Regions from separate parts of the Brachybacterium sp. GU-2 genome, predicted to be linked through region 1. Evidence: riboswitches for the same ligand, from Rfam matches in the RefSeq annotation. Region 1 holds a riboswitch; each other region holds the start of a gene.
The links. A riboswitch is a leader RNA that binds a small molecule or an ion and turns the genes downstream of it on or off. The one in region 1 is predicted to bind thiamine pyrophosphate.

Region 1 (6,728 bases):
GTCGGCCAGCCCGAGTTCGTCTCCGCCGCCGCGGAGCTGCTGGCCGGGGAGGACCTCGCCGTGCTCCGCACCTGGCTCGCCCTGCACACCGTCTCCTCCTACGCCCCCTATCTCCCCGCCGCGCTGGTCGAGGAGGACTTCGACTTCTCCGGCCGCGTCCTCTCCGGCGCGGAGGAGCTGAAGGAGCGGTGGAAGCGGGGCGTGGCCCTGGTCGAGGGCGCGGTCGGCTTCGCCGTCGGCCGCGAGTACGTCGCCCGCCACTTCCCCGCCGCCCACAAGGAACGGATGACCGCGCTGGTCGACGCACTGATGGACGCCTACCGCGACTCGATCAGCTCGTTGGACTGGATGACCCCGGCCACCCGCGAGAAGGCGCTCGCGAAGCTCGAGAGGTTCACCCCGAAGATCGGGTACCCCGAGAAGTGGCGCGACTACGACGGCCTCGAGCTCGTCCCCGGCGACCTCGTCGCGACCGTCCGCGCCTCCCGCCGCTTCGAGGCGGACTTCGAGTTCTCGAAGGTCGGCGGGCCGATGGACGAGACCGAGTGGCACATGACCCCGCAGACGGTCAACGCCTACTACAACCCCGGCCGGAACGAGATCGTCTTCCCCGCCGCGATCCTCCAGCCCCCGTTCTTCGACGCGGAAGCCGACGACGCCGTGAACTTCGGCGGGATCGGCGCGGTGATCGGCCACGAGGTCGGCCACGGCTTCGACGACCAGGGCTCGAAGTACGACGGGGACGGCAACCTCGTCTCCTGGTGGACGGAGGAGGACCGCGAGGCCTTCGACGCCCGCGCCGCCCGTCTCATCGCGCAGTACTCGGAGCTCTCCCCGCGCGAGCTCGACGACTCCCACCGCGTCAACGGCGCCCTCACCATCGGCGAGAACATCGGCGACCTCGGCGGGCTCTCCATCGCGGTGAAGGCCTATCTCGCCAGCCGCTCCGAGGAGGAGGCCGCGGCCGAGCTCGACGGACTCACCGGCCTGCAGCGCGTGTTCTGGTCCTGGGCGACCGTGTGGCGGGGCCGGAACCGGCCCCAGGAGGCGATCCGCCGCCTCGCCGTGGACCCGCATGCGCCGATGGAGTTCCGCTGCAACACGGTCGCCGGGCACCTCGACGAGTTCCACGAGGCCTTCGACGTGCGCGAGGGCGACGGCATGTACCGCGCCCCCGAGGACCGGGTGAGCATCTGGTGAGGCCCGATCCGCCCTTCCACGTCGGGCGGACGGTGCCCTCCTCCGTGGGCTGGACCCGCGTCGTCGTCACGGTGGTGGCGGGCCTGATCGTGTCGGGCCTGCTGCTGCAGCGCGGCTCGGCGCCGGGCGCGATCGCGGTGCTCGCCGCCTTCGCGCTGCTGGCGCTGTGGACGTGGATGGCCCAGGCCACCCGCTTCGTGGTCGACGAGCGCGGGATCACCGTGAGCCTCGGCGGGTTCCTCCCCCGTCCCACCTGGCCGGTCGAGGACTTCCGCACCGTGCAGCTGCGGGAGATCCCCTCCGGCACCGTGGGCGCCGCCCTCGGCGGCTACGGCTGGCGGCGCGGGAGGGCGATGACCCCGAAGCCCGAGGAGCTCACCCCCGTCGGCGCGCGGAAGATCTTCACCGTCGCCGAGCAGCAGCGGCCCTACCGGATGCTGGTCACCCGGCCGGGCACGACCGTGGAGATCATCGGGACGAAGGACACCTGCTACATCCTCTCCCCCGTCGACCCCCAGGCGGCCGCCGATGCGATCGACCAGGCCATCCGTGCCCGCCGCTGAGCGTGCTCCTGGGCTAGACTGTCTGCTCGTCATCCACTGACAGGGGAGCACCGTGCGGTGCTGAGAGTGCGCCGACGGCGCAGACCCTCGAACCTGATCCGGCTCGCACCGGCGTAGGGAGTCGGGATTTCCGTGGAGCACCGCCGGTGCTCCGCGCCCCTTCCAGGACTTGGGAGGAGACGTGATGACCCGTTATCGCACCGTCGATCTGCTGGCGACCGTGCTGATCGGGGCGGCCTTCGGGGTCGCCTTCCTCGGCTACGGCCAGCTCTACACCCTGATCGGCCCGCTGACCGCGGCGTTCAAGCCTGCCGAGGGGCTGCTGGCGGGGATCTGGTTCCTGCCGGCCGTGCTCGCCGCGCTGCTGGTGCGCAAGCCCGGCGCCGCCCTGCTCGCGGAGATGGTCGCCGCCGTGCTCTCGATGCTGCTGGGCAGCCAGTGGGGCTGGGGCACCGCCGTGTCCGGTCTCATGCAGGGCGGTGGGGTCGAGCTCGCCTTCCTGCTCACCCGCTACCGGCGCTTCACCCTGCCCGTGGCGGTGCTCGGCGGCGTGCTCTCGGCCTTGCTCGAATGGGGATGGGAGAAGGTCGCCTACTACCAGGAGATGAGCTGGGCCTTCTCCGGCACGATGCTCGCCTTCTTCCTGCTCTCGGGGGCGCTGCTGTGCGGGGTGCTGGGCTGGGCGGCGAGCCGGGCGCTGATCGCGACCGGCGCGGTGGACTCCCTGGCCTCGGGCCGGGAGGCGGCCCGCGCGGTGGAGGCCTGAGCACCGGGACCGTCCCGGCGGCGTCCGTGCACGTCGACGGGCTGCGCTGGCGGCCGCTGACCCGGCGCGAGCCGACCATCGAGGGACTCGACCTCGAGATCCCGCCCGGGCAGCGAGTGCTGCTGGCCGGGGCGAGCGGCAGCGGGAAGTCGACCGTGCTGCGGGCGCTGGCCGGGCTGCTGGACCCCGAGGATGGGGACGGCGAGGGGCTCGTCCCCGCCCCCTCCCGGCCCGGGGAGCGGGGCCTGCTGCTGCAGAACCCGGTGCACGCCCTCGTCGGCGCGACCATCGCCCGCGACGCCGCCTTCGGACCGGAGAACGCGGGCCTGCCCCGGCCGGAGCTCACCGAGCGCGCCGCCCGGGCGCTCGAGGCGGCGCGCGTCGACCTCGACCCCGAGCGGGCGCCGTTGGACGCCTCGGGCGGTCAGCAGCAGCGGATCGCGCTCGCCGGTGCGCTGGCCCTGCGCCCCGACCTGCTGCTCCTGGACGAGCCGACCTCCATGCTCGATGCGCCGACGGCCGAGGAGGTGCGAGAGGCGATCCTGACGGTCGCGGGCGGCCGCACCCTCGTCGTCTCCGAGCACCGTATCGGGCCCTGGCTGCCGCACGTGGACCGGCTGATCGTGCTCGGCCCTCGCGCCCGGGTGCTCGCCGACGGAGCACCGGGCGAGCTGCTCTCCCGGCAGCGGGAGGTGCTGATCGAGGCGGGAGTGCTCGAGGAGGGGACCGCCGCCGAGGAGGCGCCGGGACCGGCCGAACCCGGCGAGGCCGTCGCCGCGCTGCACGGCGTCACCGTGCCCGCCCGGGGGCTCACCGCGCCGCAGGACCTCGAGCTGCGCTCCGGGCGGCTGACCGTGCTGACCGGCCCCTCCGGTGCGGGCAAGACCTCCCTGCTGCGCGTGCTCCTCGGCGCGGCGGAGCCTGGCGCGGGCACCGTGACCCGCCCCGAGCCCTCCCGGATCGCCCTCGTCCCGCAGGACCCCGAGCACTCCTTCGTCGCGACGACCGTGCGGGAGGAGGTCCTCGCCTCCCCCTGGGCCACGGACGAGGACCTCGCGGACGAGCTCCTTCAGCGGGCGGGCCTCGCCCCGCTCGCCGGCGCCCACCCCCACCGCCTCTCCGGCGGCGAACAGCGCCGTCTCGCGATCGTCGCAGCCCTCGCCCAGCGCCCCGGCCTGCTCGTGCTCGACGAGCCGACCGTGGGCCTGGACGCCCGGCGGCGCCGCGAGGTGCTGGAGCTGCTGCGCGAGGCGAGGGCCCGCGGCACGGCGGTGCTCGTCGCGAGCCACGACGAGCTCCTCGTCGCCGCGGCCGACGCGCGCCATGACCTGCCCGCCCCGGCGCCGGGCGCGGTCCCCACGCCCTCGCTCCGCCGGGTCCCGGCCGACGCGCTGAACCCGCTGACGCTGAGCCTGATCGGGATCCTCGCCGCGATCGGCTCCTTCGCCGTGCAGAGCTGGCAGGGCGGGCTGCTCGCCCTCGCCCCGACCGTGCTGCTCGCCCCGCTGGCGGTGCGGAGCCTGCGCGGCGCGGCCCTGCGCCTGCTCCCGATCGTGCTCTCTGCGGCGGGGCTCGCCTGGACCACGGCGCTGCTGGGCGAGGCGCCGCCGCTGTCCGGGGAGGCATGGCTCGTCGGCCTGAAGGAGGCCGCGCGGATCACCGCTTTCGTCGCCCCCGGGGTGCTGGCCCTCGCCTCCGTGCGCCCGACCCCGCTCGGGGACGCGCTCGGCCAGCGCCTGCACCTGCCCGGACGGCCTGTCGCCGCCTCCGTGATCGCGCTGGTGCGGGTGGGGCATCTGGGGCGGCAGTGGGCGGCGATCCTCGAGGCCCGCACTCGCCGCGGCTTCGGCGGTCCCCGCTCCCCCGGGTGCTCGCGGGCGCCACCCTCGCCCTGCTCGTGGACACGCTGCGTGGCGCCGAGCAGCAGGCTCTGGCGATGGACTCCCGCGGCTTCGCGACCGCGACGCACCGCACCTGGGCGGCGCCGAGCCCCGTCGGTCCCGCGGACCTGCTGGGGGTCGTGATCGCGGCGGGGCTGCTGGTGTGGCCGCTGCTGGCGGAGATGCTCGTCGGTGCTGCGTAATACGCTGGGGCGATGACCGACGACTCCCTGGATCCCGAACTCATCGAGCTCGCCAACGCCCTGCTCGACGCCGCCCGGAAGGGCGACGCCGAGACCGTGCGCGCCTTCCTCGACCACGGCGCGCCGGCGAACCTGCGCGACGCCGCCGGGAACTCCCCGCTCATGCTGGCCGCCTATCACGGTCATGCCGCGCTGGTGAGCGAGCTCGCCGCCCGCGGCGCCGATGTGGACCTGATGAACGACCGCGGCCAGTCCCCGCTCGCGGGCGCCGCCTTCAAGGGCTTCACCGAGGTGGCGAGGGCGCTGCTCGAGGCCGGGGCGGATCCGGACCTCGGCGAGCCGAGCGGCCTGGCGACGGCACGCTACTTCGAGCGGGCCGAGATCGTGGAGCTGATCGAGGCGCGCCGCGCCTGAGCCGACGGGGCCGGGCTCAGGTGCTCGCGGGGCGGAGCACCATCGCGACGTGCTCGATCCCGGCCTCGAGGAACACGTCGCTCACCGTCTCGAAACCCATCGAGGCGTACCACATCTCGAGATATGCCTGGGCGTCGAGGTGCACCTCGGCGCCTGGATCGAGCTCCCGGGCCCGTTCGAGCGCCGCGACCATGAGGCGCCGGCCGTGGCCGCCGCGGCGTCGGTCCGCGCGCACCGCGACGCGGCCGATGCGGAGCGTGCCGTCCGTCTCCCGCAGCAGGCGCAGGTGCGCAATCGGCGCGCCCTCCTCCTCGAGCCACAGCAGCTCCGTGGTCGGCTCGAGCTCGCGCCCGTCGAGGTCCGCGTCGCTCGCGCCCTGCTCCATCGTGAACACGTCCTGGCGGAGCGTCGCCAGGCGGTACAGGGTGCGGGCGGAGAGGTCGTCGAGGACGGCGCGGTGCAGGTCGGGCGGGGCGACGGGCTGGTCGGGCATGGGCGTCAGGGTACTGCCGTCGTCACCGATCACCGCGCGAGCGCCCAGGGCGCGGCGGGGTGCTCGCGGGTCCATCCCGCGCGCCGGCTGCGAACCCGCTGGCAGCGCGGGCACCAGAACACCGTGCGCGCGGCGATCTCCCCCGAGCGCACCGTCGTCCCGCACAGCCGGCAGGGCAGGGTCTGGCGGTGATAGACGTAGAAGGACTCCTCGCGCGGCACCACGTCCGGGTCCTCGTCCCCGTTCTGGCGGGTGCCGCGGGAGCGTTCGACGATCCGCGCCTCGATCTGTCGGTGCTCGGGTTGGGTGGTGACAATGCGCCCCGTCCGCGCGCCGTAGGCCATCAGCGCGACCAGGTCCTCCCACATCTCCTCACACATCCCGGCGGTGAGATCGCGGCCGGGCACGAAGGGATCCAGCCTCGCCCGGAACAGCAGCTCGGCGCGGTAGATGTTCCCGATCCCGGCGACGACCTTCTGGTCCATCAGCAGCGCGCCGATCGTGGTGCGGGAGCGCCGGATCCCCTCGACGAAGCGGCGCCGTGCGGAGCCGTCGGGGTCCGGGCGCAGCGGGTCCGGGCCGAGACGGTCCAGCACCCGCTGCCGGCCCTCGGCGTCCAGCACCTCGCAGGCGGTGGGGCCGGTGAGGTCGGCGAGGCCGCGGGGGCCGGCGATCCGCAGCCGCACCGTCTCGCGCGGCACGATCCGCCGCCAGTCCACGGTGCCCTCGCTCTCCTCCTCCCGCTCGCCGACGCGCAGGCGCGGGGCGCCGATCGCGTGGGCGCCGGCGAAACCGGGGTCGCCCGCGAAGGTCCAGGACCCGTACAGGCCCAGGTGCACGTGGACGTGCCGCACCGAGGGGTCCGCCGGGTCGACGTCGGCCGTGGGGGCGAAGGACAGGAAGAGGTGCTTGCCCACCGCCTCGGCGCCGAGCAGCACCTGGCCGTCGAGCCGAGCGGCGTCGGAGAAGCGTCCCTGGGGGCTGGAGGTGCGCACCCGCTGCCCGCCGAAGCCGCGCGCGAAGGCGGCGGCGAGCCGGTGGACGGTATGGCCCTCCGGCATCAGCGCGCGTCGGCGCCGGCGCCCTGGTCCTCGCTGTAGCCGCCGGTGGTCTCGTAGCGGGCGACCAGGTCGATGCGGCGCTGGTGGCGCTCCTCGCCGGAGAACGGCTCGGCCAGGAACAGGTCGATCAGCGCCTCGAGCTCCTCCT
Region 2 (6,728 bases), 1.7 Mb from region 1:
CGCGTCGGTCGAGAGGGTGCCGAGGTTGATCAGCAGCGCGTCCGCGACGGTCGAGACGACGGGCGCCTCGACGACGGTCTCGGTCATCATCGGCCGCGCCCCGGCGGCGAGCAGCCCGTCGGCCACCAGCTGCATCGAAACGGTCGCGGTGAGGCAGTGGACCAGCGGCGCCGCCTCCCGCACCGCCGCCAGGACGGGCAGGGCGCGGGCGAGATCCCGGTCATCGGCGGGGCTCATCGCGTGCTCCGCTCGGCGACCGTGTCGAGGTCCGCGTCGATCTCGCGCGGGGAGAGCCGCGGGCCGAGCAGCGCCCCGACCACCACGAGCAGCCCGCCGAGCGCGACCATCCCCATCACCGTCGTGTGCCGGCCGAGCAGCGGCTCGAGCGCCGGCACGTAGAACGGGTACAGCGCCGGCAGCACGAGGGAGAGGCTGTAGGCGGAGCCGTAGCCGGTCGAGCGGATCGCGGTGGGGAACCGCTCGGAGAGATAGGAGGCGATCGGACCGTAGGCGGAGACCGTCGCGACCTGCAGCAGCGCGGCGAGCAGCGCCGCGACGGCGAGGGTCGGCGCGGTGACCGCCGCCCACCACAGCACCGGGCCGACGAGCCCCGCGACGGCGCCCCACACCACGAACAGGAGGCGCCTCCCGACCAGGCTCGAGAGGTGCCCCGCGAGCACCATCACGAGGGCCTGCGCGATCGAGGCCGCGCCCATCACCAGCGGCACCGCCTCCGGGGCGATCGGCGAGTCGGTGGACAGCCGGGCCGTCAGCAGCAGCACGGTCGAGTCGGTGAGCAGCCACAGCCCCGTCATCAGCACGAACGCCGCCCAGAACGCGGACGCCCACCGTCCGGTGAGCAGGCTGCGGAGGCCCGGTCGCGGGGCCGACGGGGCGGCCGACGCCGGTGCTCGCCGGGCCTGCGGCGCATCGACCACGTGCCGCCGGTAGTAGAGCATCATCGAGATCGACAGCGCCGCGCCCGCGACGAACAGCGCCCGCCAGCCCCAGACCGCGTACTGCTCCGGTCCCAGCATCGCCAGCAGCGCCGCGACGGCGAAGGCGATCGTGGCCTGCGCCCACGGCGCCATCGAGAGGATCAGCCCGCTCATCAGTCCGCGCCGCCCCGGCCGCGACCACTCCATCGCCAGCGGGATCGCGGCCGAGTACTCGCCGGCCACGAAGATCCCGCCGAGGAAGCGCAGCGCCAGGATCAGCGCGACCGTGCCCGGGCCGAGCACCTGGTGGGTGGGGACGAGGGCGATCGCGAGCGCGCACGCCGCGGTGCCCGCGATCGCAAGACGGGTGGTGCGGGTGCGCCCCATGCGGTCCGCGATCCGCCCGAACACCACCCCGCCGACAGGCCGGCCCAGCAGCATCGCGACGATGATCAGCGCCGCCGCCGACGCGGTCGCCGACGGGCCCGCGATCACGAGCATCGCCGGGGCCAGCGCCGTGACCGGCAGGAACACATGGATGTTGTCGATGAAGTTTCCGACCACGCCGGCGCGCAGCGCGGCCCGGCCCTCGGGCGGCAGGGCGCGGGTGCCGGTCGCGGGGATCGAGGCGGCGGTCATCGGGTCGCCCCCGCGAGGGCCGGAGCCGGGGAGAAGGCGGCGGCGTCCACACGTCGTGCCTGTTCGAAGAACTCCAGCTCGTGGCGGCAGGCGAGGAGGAAGGCGCGGGCCGCCTCGGCCCGCACCTCCGGGTCGGCGCCCTCGAGCTCGCGCTCGACGACGCCGAGCGCCCCGCGCACCCCCTCCACGAAGGTGGGGTCGCGGTAGGTCAGGAGCCACCCCGCGTAGGGGTGCTCGTCCGGGACCTCGGGCAGGCTCGCCCCGACCTGCGCGTACAGCCAGAAGCAGGGCAGCGCCGCGGCCGCCCCGACGGCCGTCGGGTCGCCGAGCGCCCGGGCGAGCAGGAAGTCGGTGTACGCGCTGGTCACCGGGCTGACGGCCACCTCCGCCGCGTCGGGGCGGGCCGCGAGCCAGGCGCGGTGCAGCTCGAGCTCGGTGTCCACACAGTGCCGGGAGGAGTCCGACCAGAACTCCCGCGCGGCAGGGGCTTCCGAGATCTCGGCCAGGGTCGCGAGGGCGCGGGAGTAGCGCTGCAGGTAGTGGGCGTCCTGGGCGAGGTAGAACGAGAACTGCCCCTCGGGCAGGCTCCCGTCCACGAGCGCCGCCACGAAGCCGGAGTCCTCGATCGCGCCGGCGAGCGGCGCCCCGGCCGCCCACAGCGCCTCGGTCCATGGGCCGACGGGCGGGACGGAGGCGGCGGGGCCGTCGGCCGTGACCAGGGCGGCGAGCTGCGACGGTTGCTCCCACCGCTCCGGCACCGCGCCCGCTGCCACCCACGGCGCGGCCGATCCCGCCGCCGCGAGGCGCCGTGCCCGGTGCGCATGGTCGACGGGACCGTTCCCGCTCCCTACCTGCAGTGCCGCGCCGTGCGCGATCGCCTCGTGCAGCCAGTCGGTGACCCAGGCGAGCGCCGTGGCCGGGTCCTCGCCGGCGCCGAGGCGGGTCGCGAGCGCCGCCGCGAGGGAGCAGCCGGTGCCGTGCGTGCTCGTCGTGTCCACCCGCGTGGAGTGCACCCGGTGGCGGGTCCCGTCGGCCCCGATCCAGGTGTTGGTGACCGCACGGCTGTCGAGGTGTCCGGTCTTCACCACGACCGCGACGCCGGTCGCCTCCGACCAGCGGGCGGCTTGGGCGAGGGCCTCGTCCTCGGCGTGCGCGCGGGGCTCGCCGGTGAGGACGGCGAGCTCGTCGATGTTCGGGGTGACCACGGTGGCGAGGGAGCAGAAGCGGATCATCGCCTGCTCCGCCTCGGGCTCCAGCAGCCTGTCGCCGCTGGTCGCGACCATCACCGGGTCGACCACGAGCACTCGCGGCGGATGGGCGGAGAGCCAGGTATGGACGGCCTCGATGATCTCGGCGGTGCCGAGCATGCCGGTCTTGACCGCCTCGAGCTCGACGTCGTCGGAGACCGCGCGGAGCTGCTCGGCGAGGAACTCCGCAGGAGGGACGTGGATGTCGCTCACTCCGTGGGTGTTCTGCGCGACGACCACGGTCACCGCCGCCATGCCGAAGCCGCCCGCGGCGGCGATCGACTTGAGGTCCGCCGCGGTGCCGGCGCCTCCCGTCGGGTCCGTGCCCGCGATCGAGAGCACGCGCGGGGCCGACGGTGCGGGGCGGTCGGGTGCGAGTCGACCCGGCGCGGCGACGCGGGGGAGGGCAGCGGGAAAGAGGGTGCAAGGATCCGAGCTCATGCGGACATCCCTTCGCTAGTACGAACTAGATCAGGTTCCACGGGTGTGATCTCAGCGCCTCGGGCGCACCCCGTGTCCAGTGGCCGAGTCTAGGCCAAACGGTGGGGGAGGGCCGGGACGTCCGGAGCCGATGCCCCTCTACCGCAGGGGTCCGACAGACGATGCGAACCCCTCGAGAACCGGTGGATGACATTGTGGAAAAGGGGGTTCTGTGGAGGGAAGGTGTGGATGGAGGGGCGTATAGCGGTCGAGATGCGCCACTCGATCAGAAAGTTATCCACATATTCCTCCCGGACCTTTCCTCCATCCGTGTCGGTCACTACTGTGAAGGGGTCGGGTCGAAAGGGGCGGTGCACCGATGCGTCGCCGACGCGGAGGGGAAGGAGGGGCCGATGAGCATTACGCAGCCGGAGCATCCGTCGGGCGATGAGATCGCCGACGACGCACGCGACGCGGTGCGTTCCGAGCGGTCGGATGCCGCCGCACCAGATACCTCCGCACTGGAGGTCGCCCTGCCCTCGGTTCTCGCCTCGTCGTCGGCGGTGACGGCATCGCCGTCGGCCCCTGCCACCACCTCCCCGGACCCCGCCGACGATGCCCTGATCGCGGCGCTTCCTGCACGTTTCCGCCGGGTCGGCGCACGCCAGGCTCGTACTCGTGACGCGCTGCCCGATCTCGGCGGCTGCGCCGACGACCCCGCCCTGAGCGAGGCCGCGCAGCGCGTGTGGGGTGCGGAGCGCGCCACTGCCCTCGCGCTCGCTGCGCAGTACCGCGCTCTCGCCGCCCTGCACGAGTTCGAGGGCGAGTACGAGGATGCCTGCGAGCTCGACGAGGTCGAGACGCTCTGCGCCGCACTCGGCCTCCGGGTCACTCGCAGTGCCGCGAGCTGGCGACTGCGCGACGCGTACCAGGCCGTGAACCATTTCCCGCGCACCCTCGAGAACCTCGAATCCGGAAGCATGCCGTCGGCCTGGTTCCAGAAGATGCTGAAGACCTCGCAGAAGCTCTCCGAATCCTCCAGGAGGCATCTCGATGCCGTGATCTCGACATGGTCCACGGATATCAGCCCGGAACGATTCTTCACGCTCCTGCGCGCCCTCATCGAGCATCTCGCCGAGCGCGAGAGCCGTCCCGATCCCGTCGCCGCGCTCGAGCGCACCGTCGAGCTGCTTCCCGGCGCGGAGGCCGGCACCGGGACCCTGAGGATCACGGGCCCGATCCCCGAGATCCTCGCCCGGTGGAAGTCGATCGACGAGTCCGCCCGCGCCGTCCAGGCGGCGCAGCGTGCGGCGCTCCGCGACGGCACCCCGATCCCGCACGACCCCGACGGCGTCGTCCTCGGGACCGGCAGGGCCCTTCCGCTCACCCGGCTGCGCTACGCCCTGATCGACACCGCCGACCTCGACGTCGACGGGGTCGCCGTCCCCGCCGAGCGGTTCCGCCTCAACGTCACCGTGCCCGTGCTGACCCTGCTCGGCGCCTCCGACCAGGCCGGCATGCTCGACGGCGTCACCCCGCTGCCGCCCTCGATGGCGCGTTCCCTCGCCGGCAGCTGCACCGTCTGGCACCGCGTCCTCACCAGCGCGAGCAGCGGCGCCTTCCTCCCGCTCCCGGCCGACCGCGTCACCCCCACCCCCGCGATGCTCGAGCACCTCCGGCTCCGCAACGGGCAGTGCGCCGTCCCCGGGTGCACGCGCCCCACCTCCTGGGCCTCCGAGTGCGACCACATCGAGGAGTGCCTGCGCGGCACCCCGGGCGAGGGCGGCGCCACCGAGGTCGAGAACCTGCACCTCCTGTGCTGGCAGCACCACCTCGACAAGACGAACGGCCTGCTGGACCCCACTCGGCTCCCCACGCAGGCAGGAAAGCCCGGCCGCACGCGCTGGACGATCGGCCGCCACGGCGACGCCGTCACCGTCCTCGACGACCTCGACCACGCCAGCCTCGAGATGGTCGAGCTGCTCACCGCCGCCTGGACCGGATTCCTGCGCGGCGCCCACGCCGGCAGCCCCGCGACCAGCCCGAACAGCCCACCGGAGACCCCCGGCGAACCGCGAATGCACCCCGCATCGCTGGTCGAGGAGCCGACACTGCGGACCCAGGTGCCGCCCGGACCACCGCCGACGGCAGGTCCGCCAGCTCCCCGGGACCAGCAGCCCGGCGCGGAGGCACGGGCTCACGCGGATCCACCACCACACCCTGCTCCGCGCCCCGACACTGCTCCGCCGCCCCGCACCGCACCCCCGGATCCTCCGCCGGAGGGGTGGGGCGACTACGGGCCGCCGCCCTTCTGATCGCGCACGGACCCCGCTCCGCCCGCGAGCCCCAGTCCGCGGGCGCCCCGCTGTCCGCCAGGCGCACCCGCGCGCGCCCGTCCCTCGTCCGTCGCACCCCACCCCTAGGCTCGATGACATGAAGATCCTGCACACCTCGGACTGGCACCTTGGCCGCACCCTGCACAAGGTCGACCTGCACGAGCACCAGGCCGCCTTCCTCGACTGGCTCGTCGACCTCGTCGAGGCCGAGGGGGTGGACGTGGTCGTGATCCCCGGCGACGTCTACGACCGTGCCGTGCCCGCGGTGAGCAGCGTGACCCTGCTGGACCGAGCCCTCGCCCGCCTCGCCGACACCGGCGCGACCGTGGTGCTGACCAGCGGGAACCACGACTCCCCGGAGCGGCTCGGCTTCGGCCGCTCCCTGATGCGCGCCGGCATCCACCTGCTCACCGACCTGCCCGGGATCGAGCATCCCGTCTCCGTCGAGGACGAGCACGGCGAGGTGCTGTTCTTCGGCCTGCCCTATCTCGAGCCGGACCGCGCCCGCACCGAGCTCGCCCGCGAGGGCGAGGAGCCGCTGCCCCGCAGCCACGAGGCCGTCACCCGCGCCGCCCTCGACCAGGTGCGCGAGCGCGCCGCGGCCCGGCCCGGTGCCCGCACCGTCGTGCTCGCCCACACCTTCGTCACCGGCGGCGAGGCCAGCGATTCCGAGCGTGACCTCTCCGTCGGCGGCGTCGACTCCGTCCCCGCCGGAGTGCTCGGCGGCATCGACTACCTCGCCCTCGGCCACCTCCACGGCTGCCAGGACCTCACCCGCAGCGTCGGCGCCCCCGCCTGGTACTCCGGCTCCCCGCTCGCCTTCTCCTTCTCCGAGCGCAGCCACCGCAAGTCCGTCCTCCTCGTCGAGCTCGGCGCCCCCGGGGCCGACGGGGAGCGGGCCGAGGTCGCCGTGCGCCGCCTCGAGACCCCCGTCCCACGCCGTCTCACCGAGCTGCGCGGCACCCTGGAGGAGATCCTCGCCCATCGGGACGAGCACGCCGGGGACTGGCTGAAGGCCGTCGTCACCGACCCCGCCCGCCCCGCCCACCTGCAGGAGCGGCTCCGCGAGGCCTACCCCCACCTGCTCCTGACCGAGTACGCCCCGGAGGGCCGCGCCGCGAGCGCCGGCACCCCGGTGGTGCGCCGGG
Region 3 (6,728 bases), 1.5 Mb from region 1:
CTCCACGTCGATCGAGACGACGTCCTCGATCACCGGGTTCGACAGCAGGGTCTCGGCGGCCTCGCGCAGGGAGGCGAGCACCTCGTCGGTGACCTCGCCCTCGACCTCGAGCTCGAACCGCTTGCCCTGGCGCACCGAGGCGATGCCCTCGAAGCCCAGACGGGGCAGCGCGGCGGCGACCGCCTTGCCCTGCGGGTCGAGGATCTCCGGCTTCGGCATGACGTGGACCACGACACGTGGCATGGGGGCACTCCTGAGGGGACGTGTGGCGCGCGCGGCGGCGTGCCGGGGCAGGTGCTCGGGCTCGGCCCGAGAATCCCATCGTACCGAGGAACGCGGCCGTGCCGACGGGGCGCCCACGGCGGCGCTTCCCGATCGGACGAGCCCCTCCGCCCTGGCACGGTCCGGGCGAGGGGGACTAGGTTCGAGGCACGCGACCTCGATCCCCGGGAGGACCCGATGAAGATCCGCCACCTCGTCCATTCCTGCCTGCTCGTGGAGACCGCCGGGCGACGCCTGCTCGTGGATCCGGGCGGCTTCAGCGCCGACGCGGTGCGGGGCCTGGGCGCCGAGGAGCTCGCGAGCCTCGACGCCGTGGTGATCACCCATCAGCACCCCGACCACGTCGACCCCGCGCTGCTGGGCGAGGTGCTCGCCGCCGCGTCCGACGCCGAGGTAATCGCCGAGCCGGAGACCGCCCGGATGCTCACCGCCGCCGATGCCTCCGACGACGGCGCCGGCGAGGGGAGCGGCGGACCCCTCGTCGCGCAGGAGCGGGTGATCCCGCTCGCGGCCGGGGAGGCGCACCGCTTCACGCCCGTCGGCGACAACCCGTCGCTGCGGCTCGAGGCCGTCGGCGGACGCCATGCGATCATCCACCCCGACATCCCGCGGATCGGGAACTGCGGGATCGTCCTGTCCGCCGGGGACGGGCCGCGGCTCGGCATCACCGGGGACTCCCTCGAGCCGGTCCCCGAGTTCCACGGCATCGACGTCCTCGCCTTCGCCGTCACAGCGCCCTGGTCGAAGATGTCCGAGACCATCGAGTTCCTCCGCGCCGTCGGCCCGCGACTCGCCCTGCCCGTCCACGACGCGGTCGCGAGCGACCTCGGACGACCGATCTACCTGCGCCAGGCCACGAACCTCGCCCCCGAGGGCACCGAGGTGAGGGACTGGCCGGAGGACGGCGTCGTCGAGGTCGCCCGGAGCTGACGGCGACATGTCGCACCGGACCGAGAGCCAGAGCCGCCTCGAGAAGGCGCTCGCGGCGACCGACCGGCGACGGTTCCTCCCCGAGGAGCTGCAGGGGCTCGCCGGCGAGGACCGGCCCCTGCCGATCGGTCACGACCAGACGAACTCCCAGCCCACGACGGTGCGGAACATGCTCTCCCTGCTCGACGTGCGACCGGGGCAGCGAGTGCTCGACCTCGGCGCGGGATCGGGGTGGACGACGGCGCTGCTGGCCCGGCTGTGCGGACCGGAGGGGAGGGTGATCGGCGTCGAGCGGCGCGCCGAGCTGATCGGCCCGGCCCGGGCCGCGCTCGCCGGGACAGCGGACGCGGGGACGGCCGATGCCGAGATCCGTCTCGCGCACCCCGGCGTGCTCGGCGCGCCGCAGGACGCGCCGTACGACCGGATCCTCGTCTCCGCGCAGGCCGACGCCGTGCCGGAGAGCCTCGTCGCGCAGCTCGCGGACGGCGGCGTCATGGTGATCCCCGTGCGCGAGCGGATGCTGCGCCTGGAGCGTCACGGCGAGGGGGTCACCGTGAGCGAGCACGGCGCCTATCTCTTCGTCCCCCTCGTCGAGGATCCGCCGACGACCCGCTGACAGCAGCGCTGGACACGAGGGGCGTGCGCCGGGCGGGGACCGGTAGGGTGTGGGGCGTGCACGGGAGTCCGGTAGGCCGGGCTGAGAGGGAGTACTCGAACTCCGACCGTAGAACCTGATCCGGATCATGCCGGCGCAGGGAGCTCCGCCGAGCGATCGTCGCCGCGCGCCCGTGCCCGTACGAAAGGCATGGACCGTGACCTCATCGCCCGCCCGCACCTCCTCCGCGACCGAGGACGCCGCCTGGACGCCCGGCGTGTCCGCCGAGTCTGCCGCAGCCGTCGACGACCCGACCGCGACCCCGCTCGGCTTCGGCGTCGGCGCCCGCGTCACCGCCGCCGTGATGAGCGAGGACTACGCCAGGATCCTCACCGATGCGCTCTCCCGGCTGGACCTCACCGGCCTCGTGCACGAGACCGGGGACGTCTCGACCTATCTCGGCGGCCACGAGACCCACCTCCAGCGCGCCCTGATCGACCTGGCCGAGGCCCTCGCCCGCACCGGTCACCACGCGACCCTCTCCGTGCTCCTCTCGCGCGGCTGCCCCGGCGAGGTGGCCTGCGAGCTGCCCGGCGGCGCGGGCCCCCGCGCGACCGAGGTGCCGCAGCCGCGCCGCACCGGTCGCTTCGCGAGCGCCGAGTGGGCCCTGTACCCGCTGGCCGACGAGGTCGCCGTCGACGGCACCGCCCCCGATCACATGCGCGACATCTACGCCGCGATCGAGCATGCGAAGGACCTCGGCACCTTCCGCGGCTCCGAGCACTTCGTCACCCGGCTCGAGGGCGACGCCGGCGACGTGATCGCGACCGCGCTCGCCGGCTGGCTGCTCGTCGGCCGCGGCGTCCAGCACGTCACCAGCCACCTCACCCTCTCGCTGAACAGCCCCTCGCACGAGGTGCGGGAGCTCGCGGCGGGCGCCGACGCACCGGGCGCCGACGACGAGGGCCGGGAGGATGCGCGATGACCGAGGAGCACGGCACCGCCGCGCCCGCGCACGAGTCCGCCGAGGCGCCCGCCGACGTCGGCGCGACCGCCTCTGCCGGCACGTCCCGTCGCCGCACCCCGCTGAGCCTGCGCGAGCTCGTGCTCGTGGTGGTGCTCGGCGTCGTGTTCGGGTTCCTGTACTGGGTGTTCGTGCAGGCCTGGAACGGCCTGGCGATCGCGATGGGCCCGGCCGGGGACCTCGCCCAGCACCTCGTGTTCGGCTCCTGGCTGCTGGTGGCGCCGGTCGCGATCGCGATCCTGCGCCGCCCGGGCGTGGGGATCCTCGCCGAGATGCTCGCCGCGATCATCGAGGTGGTCTTCCTCGGCAGCCCCGTCGGCCCCCTGCTGCTGCTCTCCGCGGCGCTGCAGGGGATCGGCTCCGAGCTGCCCTTCGCCCTGGCCCGCTATCGCCGCTTCGGCTGGGGCGTGTTCGCCGCCTCCGGCGCGCTCGGCGCGGGTCTGGTGTTCTTCTGGACCGCGTACCGGATGGGCTGGTACGGCCAGGACCTGCTCGCGCTCCGGCTCGGCGTGCAGGTGCTGTCCGGGATCGTGCTCGGCGGACTGCTGGCGAAGGTGATCGTCCGCGCGCTCGAGCGCACCGGCGTGCTCGCCGACTTCGCGATCGGCGCCGCGGACGCGGCACCGATCCCCGAGCGCCGTGTCCGCTGAGGCGCACGCTGCGGGAGCGGCCCCGGAGCAGGAGCAGGGCCCGGTCCTGGCACCGGCTCCCGCCGGCGACCCCCGGGTGCTGGTGGCCGAGGGGCTCGAGGCGGTGCTGCCCTCGGGGGCCGGTGTCGGCCCCTGGAGCGGGGAGATCCGTGCGGGCGAGCAGGTGCTGCTGCTGGGACCGTCCGGCTCGGGCAAGTCGACCCTGCTGCGGGTGCTCGCCGGGGCGATCCCGTCCCATCAGCGCGGTCGGGTCACCGGAACGGTGCGTCTGTTCGACGGCACGGCCGGGGACCCGGCCGACGGCATGTCCGGAGGCACGGCCGGAGGTCCGGACGACGGCACGGCCGGCGGTGCGGCCGATGGCGTCGCCGAGGGTGCGGGCGTGATCGACCCGGTGGCGGGCGGGGTCCTCGCGACCGCACCCGTGCTCGGCCATCTCGGCCAGGACCCGGTCGACGGGGTCTGCCTCCCGCTGATCGCCGACGACGTCGCGCTCCCGCTCGAGAGCGCCTGCACGCCTCCGGAGCGGATCGGGCCGCGGGTCCACGAGGTGCTCAGCGCGATGGGCGTGGGCGAGCTCGCGCACCGCTCCGCCGCGACGCTCTCCGGCGGGCAGCTGCAGCGGGCCTCGCTCGCCGCCGCGATCGCCGCGCGGCCCCGTCTGCTCCTGCTCGACGAGCCCACCGCCATGCTCGACGCCGAGGGCGTGGCCGCGGTGCGGGGCGCCGTCGACGCCGCGACGGATCAGACCGGCTGCGCGCTGCTGCTGGTCGAGCACCGTCTCGACGAATGGGCGGGGGAGCGGGGCCTGGACGGGCTCCCCGCGCGGACCGTGGCGCTGGATCGCTCCGGCCGGGTGCTCGCCGACGGGCCGACGCGGGAGGTGCTCACCGCCCACGGACGCGCCCTGCGGGAGCAGGGGTGCTGGCTGCCGCGCGAGATCGAGGAGCGGATCGGCGGGTCGTGGCCGGCCGAGCCCGCTGGATCTGCTGAACCGGCTGGATCCGCCGCCTTCGTGCCCTCGGCGTCCGCGACACCTCGCTCGGAGGTGCTGCTGCATCTCCGGGACGCGACCCTCGGCCCGCCCGGCCCGTCGGGTCGGGGCGAGGGTGCCGTGCTCGCCGGCGCGGACCTCGAGATCCGCGCCGGGAGTCTGCTCGCGGTCGTCGGCCGCAACGGCGCCGGGAAGTCCACGCTCCTCGGCGCCCTCTCCCGACTGGACCCCCTGCGTGCCGGGACGCTCGAGGGCGCGGCGGCGGGCCTCGTCCTCCAGCGGCCCGAGTCCCAGTTCGTCGCCGACACCGTCGAGGACGAGCTCTCCGCGAGCGGGGCCTCGCACGACGTGCGGGGCGCGATGCTCGAGCGCCTCGACCTCGCCGACCACGCGTCGCAGAGCCCCTACCGCCTCTCCGGCGGGCAGCAGCGCCGCCTCTCCCTCGGCGCGATGCTGCTCGCCGACCGCCCGGTGCTCCTGGCCGACGAGCCCGGCTACGGCCTGGACCGCGCCGCGCACGAGGCCGTCCTCGCCCTCCTGCGGGAGGCGGCCGATGCGGGACGCGGCGTGGTCATGACCACCCACGACCTGCGGAGCCTCGAGGTCGCGGACGAGGTCGTGGTGATCGCGGACGGACGGCTCGTCGGCCCCCTCGCCCCGGCCGCGCTGCTTGCGGATAACGCGCTGCTGCGCCGGGCCGGGCTGCGGGTCGCAGGCCGATCGGGCCCGCATCTCCGCGAGGACACAGAGACCGAGAGGGAGGGCTCATCGGCCCCTGCGCGCACCGACGGCTCGCTCACCCCGGGGATGGGAACCACGCGCTCCGAGCGCTCGTCGGGGGCAGGAACCCCGTGCTCCGAGCGGCCGCGCTCCGCGCCCGCCGACCAGCCGGCGCCGCGGACGGCGCTCGACCCGCCCGCCCTGCCGCGGGCCCCGCTCGCGAGGCGCGATCCGACCGTGCTGCTCGGCCTGCTCACGGCGCTCAGCATCGTCTGCATCACGCTCACCGACCCCGCGCCGCTGCTGGTGCTCTACGCGCTGCTGGCCGCGGGGACGATGCTCGGGCTCCGACTCGGCCCGCTCGCGCTCGCCCGTGCGCAGGCGCCGTTCGTGCTGTTCGCGGCCGGGGTGTTCATGGTCAACGTGCTCAGCCGACCCGGCCACGAGCCGTGGCCCGACCTTCCCGTGCGCGTGACCAGCGAGGGGATCGTGCTCGGTGCCGCGCTCGCGCTGCGGGCGCTGGTGATCGGGCTCGGCGCGGTCGCCGTCGTGCGCGCGAGCGACCCCGGCCGCACCATGACCAGCCTGCGCACCCATGCCCGTCTCCCGGCCCGCATCGCGCTCGCGCTCCTGGCCGGCCAGCGCCTCCTCGAGGACCTGCCGCGGCGCTGGACGACGATCACCCGCGCCCACCGGCTGCGCCGGCCCCCGTCGGCCGACGGCATCCCCGCCCGGCTCGGGCCGCGGGCGATGGCGCGATGCGCCTTCGCGCTGCTCGTCGACGCGATCCGCTCCTCGACCAGGATCGCCTTCGCGCTCGAGAGCCGGGGCCTGGGCACGGGGGAGCGCACGCAGTGGCGCACCGCCGCGCTCACCCGGGCCGACGGCGCGCTCGTGGTCGGGGTCGTGCTCGCGGTCGGCGCGGTGCTGGTCCTCGCCGGCTGAGCGAAGGGCCGGACGGGCGCCTCAGAAGCTCGTGCCGGTCAGCCGCTCGTAGGCCTCGACGTAGCGGGCACGGGTCTGGGTGACCACCTCGGCGGGCAGCTCGGGTGGCGGGGTGTTCGAGCCCTTCGACCAGCCGGAGGCGGGGGAGGTGAGCCAGTCGCGCACGAACTGCTTGTCCAGGCTCGGCTGGACGCGGCCCTCCTGGTAGGTGTCCGCGGACCAGAAGCGGGAGGAGTCGGGGGTGAGCACCTCGTCGCCGAGCACCAGCGTGCCGTCGGTGCGGGAGCGGCCGAACTCGAGCTTCGTGTCCGCCAGCACGATCCCGCGCTCCCCGGCGAGGGAGCGCGCCCGCTCGTAGACCGCGAGGGTCATCCGCTCGAGCTGCTCGGTCAGCTCCGCCCCGAGCAGGTCCCGGGCCTGGGCGACGGTGATGTTCTCGTCGTGCGCCCCGGCCTCCGCCTTCGTCGACGGGGTGAACAGCGCCGGGTCCAGGCGCGAGGCCTCCACCAGCCCGGACGGCAGCAGGTGCCCGCCCACCGAGCCGCCGGCCCGGTAGTCGGCCAGGCCCGAGCCCGTCAGGTAGCCGCG

Region 2: another riboswitch for thiamine pyrophosphate. It lies ahead of RBL05_RS12375 (bifunctional hydroxymethylpyrimidine kinase/phosphomethylpyrimidine kinase); the one in region 1 lies ahead of RBL05_RS04810 (ECF transporter S component).
Region 3: another riboswitch for thiamine pyrophosphate. It lies ahead of RBL05_RS14745 (YkoF family thiamine/hydroxymethylpyrimidine-binding protein); the one in region 1 lies ahead of RBL05_RS04810 (ECF transporter S component).

The regions. Positions count from the first base shown of each region.
Region 1 is NZ_CP133037.2:1,035,074-1,041,801, forward strand. Features, by position in the region: gene RBL05_RS04800 (M13 family metallopeptidase) at 1-1,200, shown strand, start outside; gene RBL05_RS04805 (hypothetical protein) at 1,197-1,763, shown strand; TPP riboswitch at 1,795-1,900, shown strand; gene RBL05_RS04810 (ECF transporter S component) at 1,948-2,529, shown strand; gene RBL05_RS04815 (ATP-binding cassette domain-containing protein) at 2,556-4,553, shown strand; gene RBL05_RS04820 (ankyrin repeat domain-containing protein) at 4,625-5,026, shown strand; gene RBL05_RS04825 (GNAT family N-acetyltransferase) at 5,043-5,519, opposite strand; gene RBL05_RS04830 (Fpg/Nei family DNA glycosylase) at 5,549-6,580, opposite strand; gene RBL05_RS04835 (ribose-5-phosphate isomerase) at 6,580-6,728, opposite strand, start outside.
Region 2 is NZ_CP133037.2:2,727,784-2,734,511, forward strand. Features, by position in the region: gene thiM (hydroxyethylthiazole kinase) at 1-237, opposite strand, end outside; gene RBL05_RS12370 (MFS transporter) at 234-1,577, opposite strand; gene RBL05_RS12375 (bifunctional hydroxymethylpyrimidine kinase/phosphomethylpyrimidine kinase) at 1,574-3,265, opposite strand; TPP riboswitch at 3,256-3,348, opposite strand; gene RBL05_RS12380 (HNH endonuclease signature motif containing protein) at 3,658-5,559, shown strand; gene RBL05_RS12385 (exonuclease SbcCD subunit D) at 5,678-6,728, shown strand, end outside.
Region 3 is NZ_CP133037.2:3,206,931-3,213,658, forward strand. Features, by position in the region: gene purS (phosphoribosylformylglycinamidine synthase subunit PurS) at 1-243, opposite strand, end outside; gene RBL05_RS14735 (MBL fold metallo-hydrolase) at 460-1,212, shown strand; gene RBL05_RS14740 (protein-L-isoaspartate O-methyltransferase family protein) at 1,220-1,828, shown strand; TPP riboswitch at 1,879-1,987, shown strand; gene RBL05_RS14745 (YkoF family thiamine/hydroxymethylpyrimidine-binding protein) at 2,025-2,792, shown strand; gene RBL05_RS14750 (ECF transporter S component) at 2,789-3,481, shown strand; gene RBL05_RS14755 (ATP-binding cassette domain-containing protein) at 3,471-6,140, shown strand; gene RBL05_RS14760 (phosphoribosylaminoimidazolesuccinocarboxamide synthase) at 6,162-6,728, opposite strand, start outside.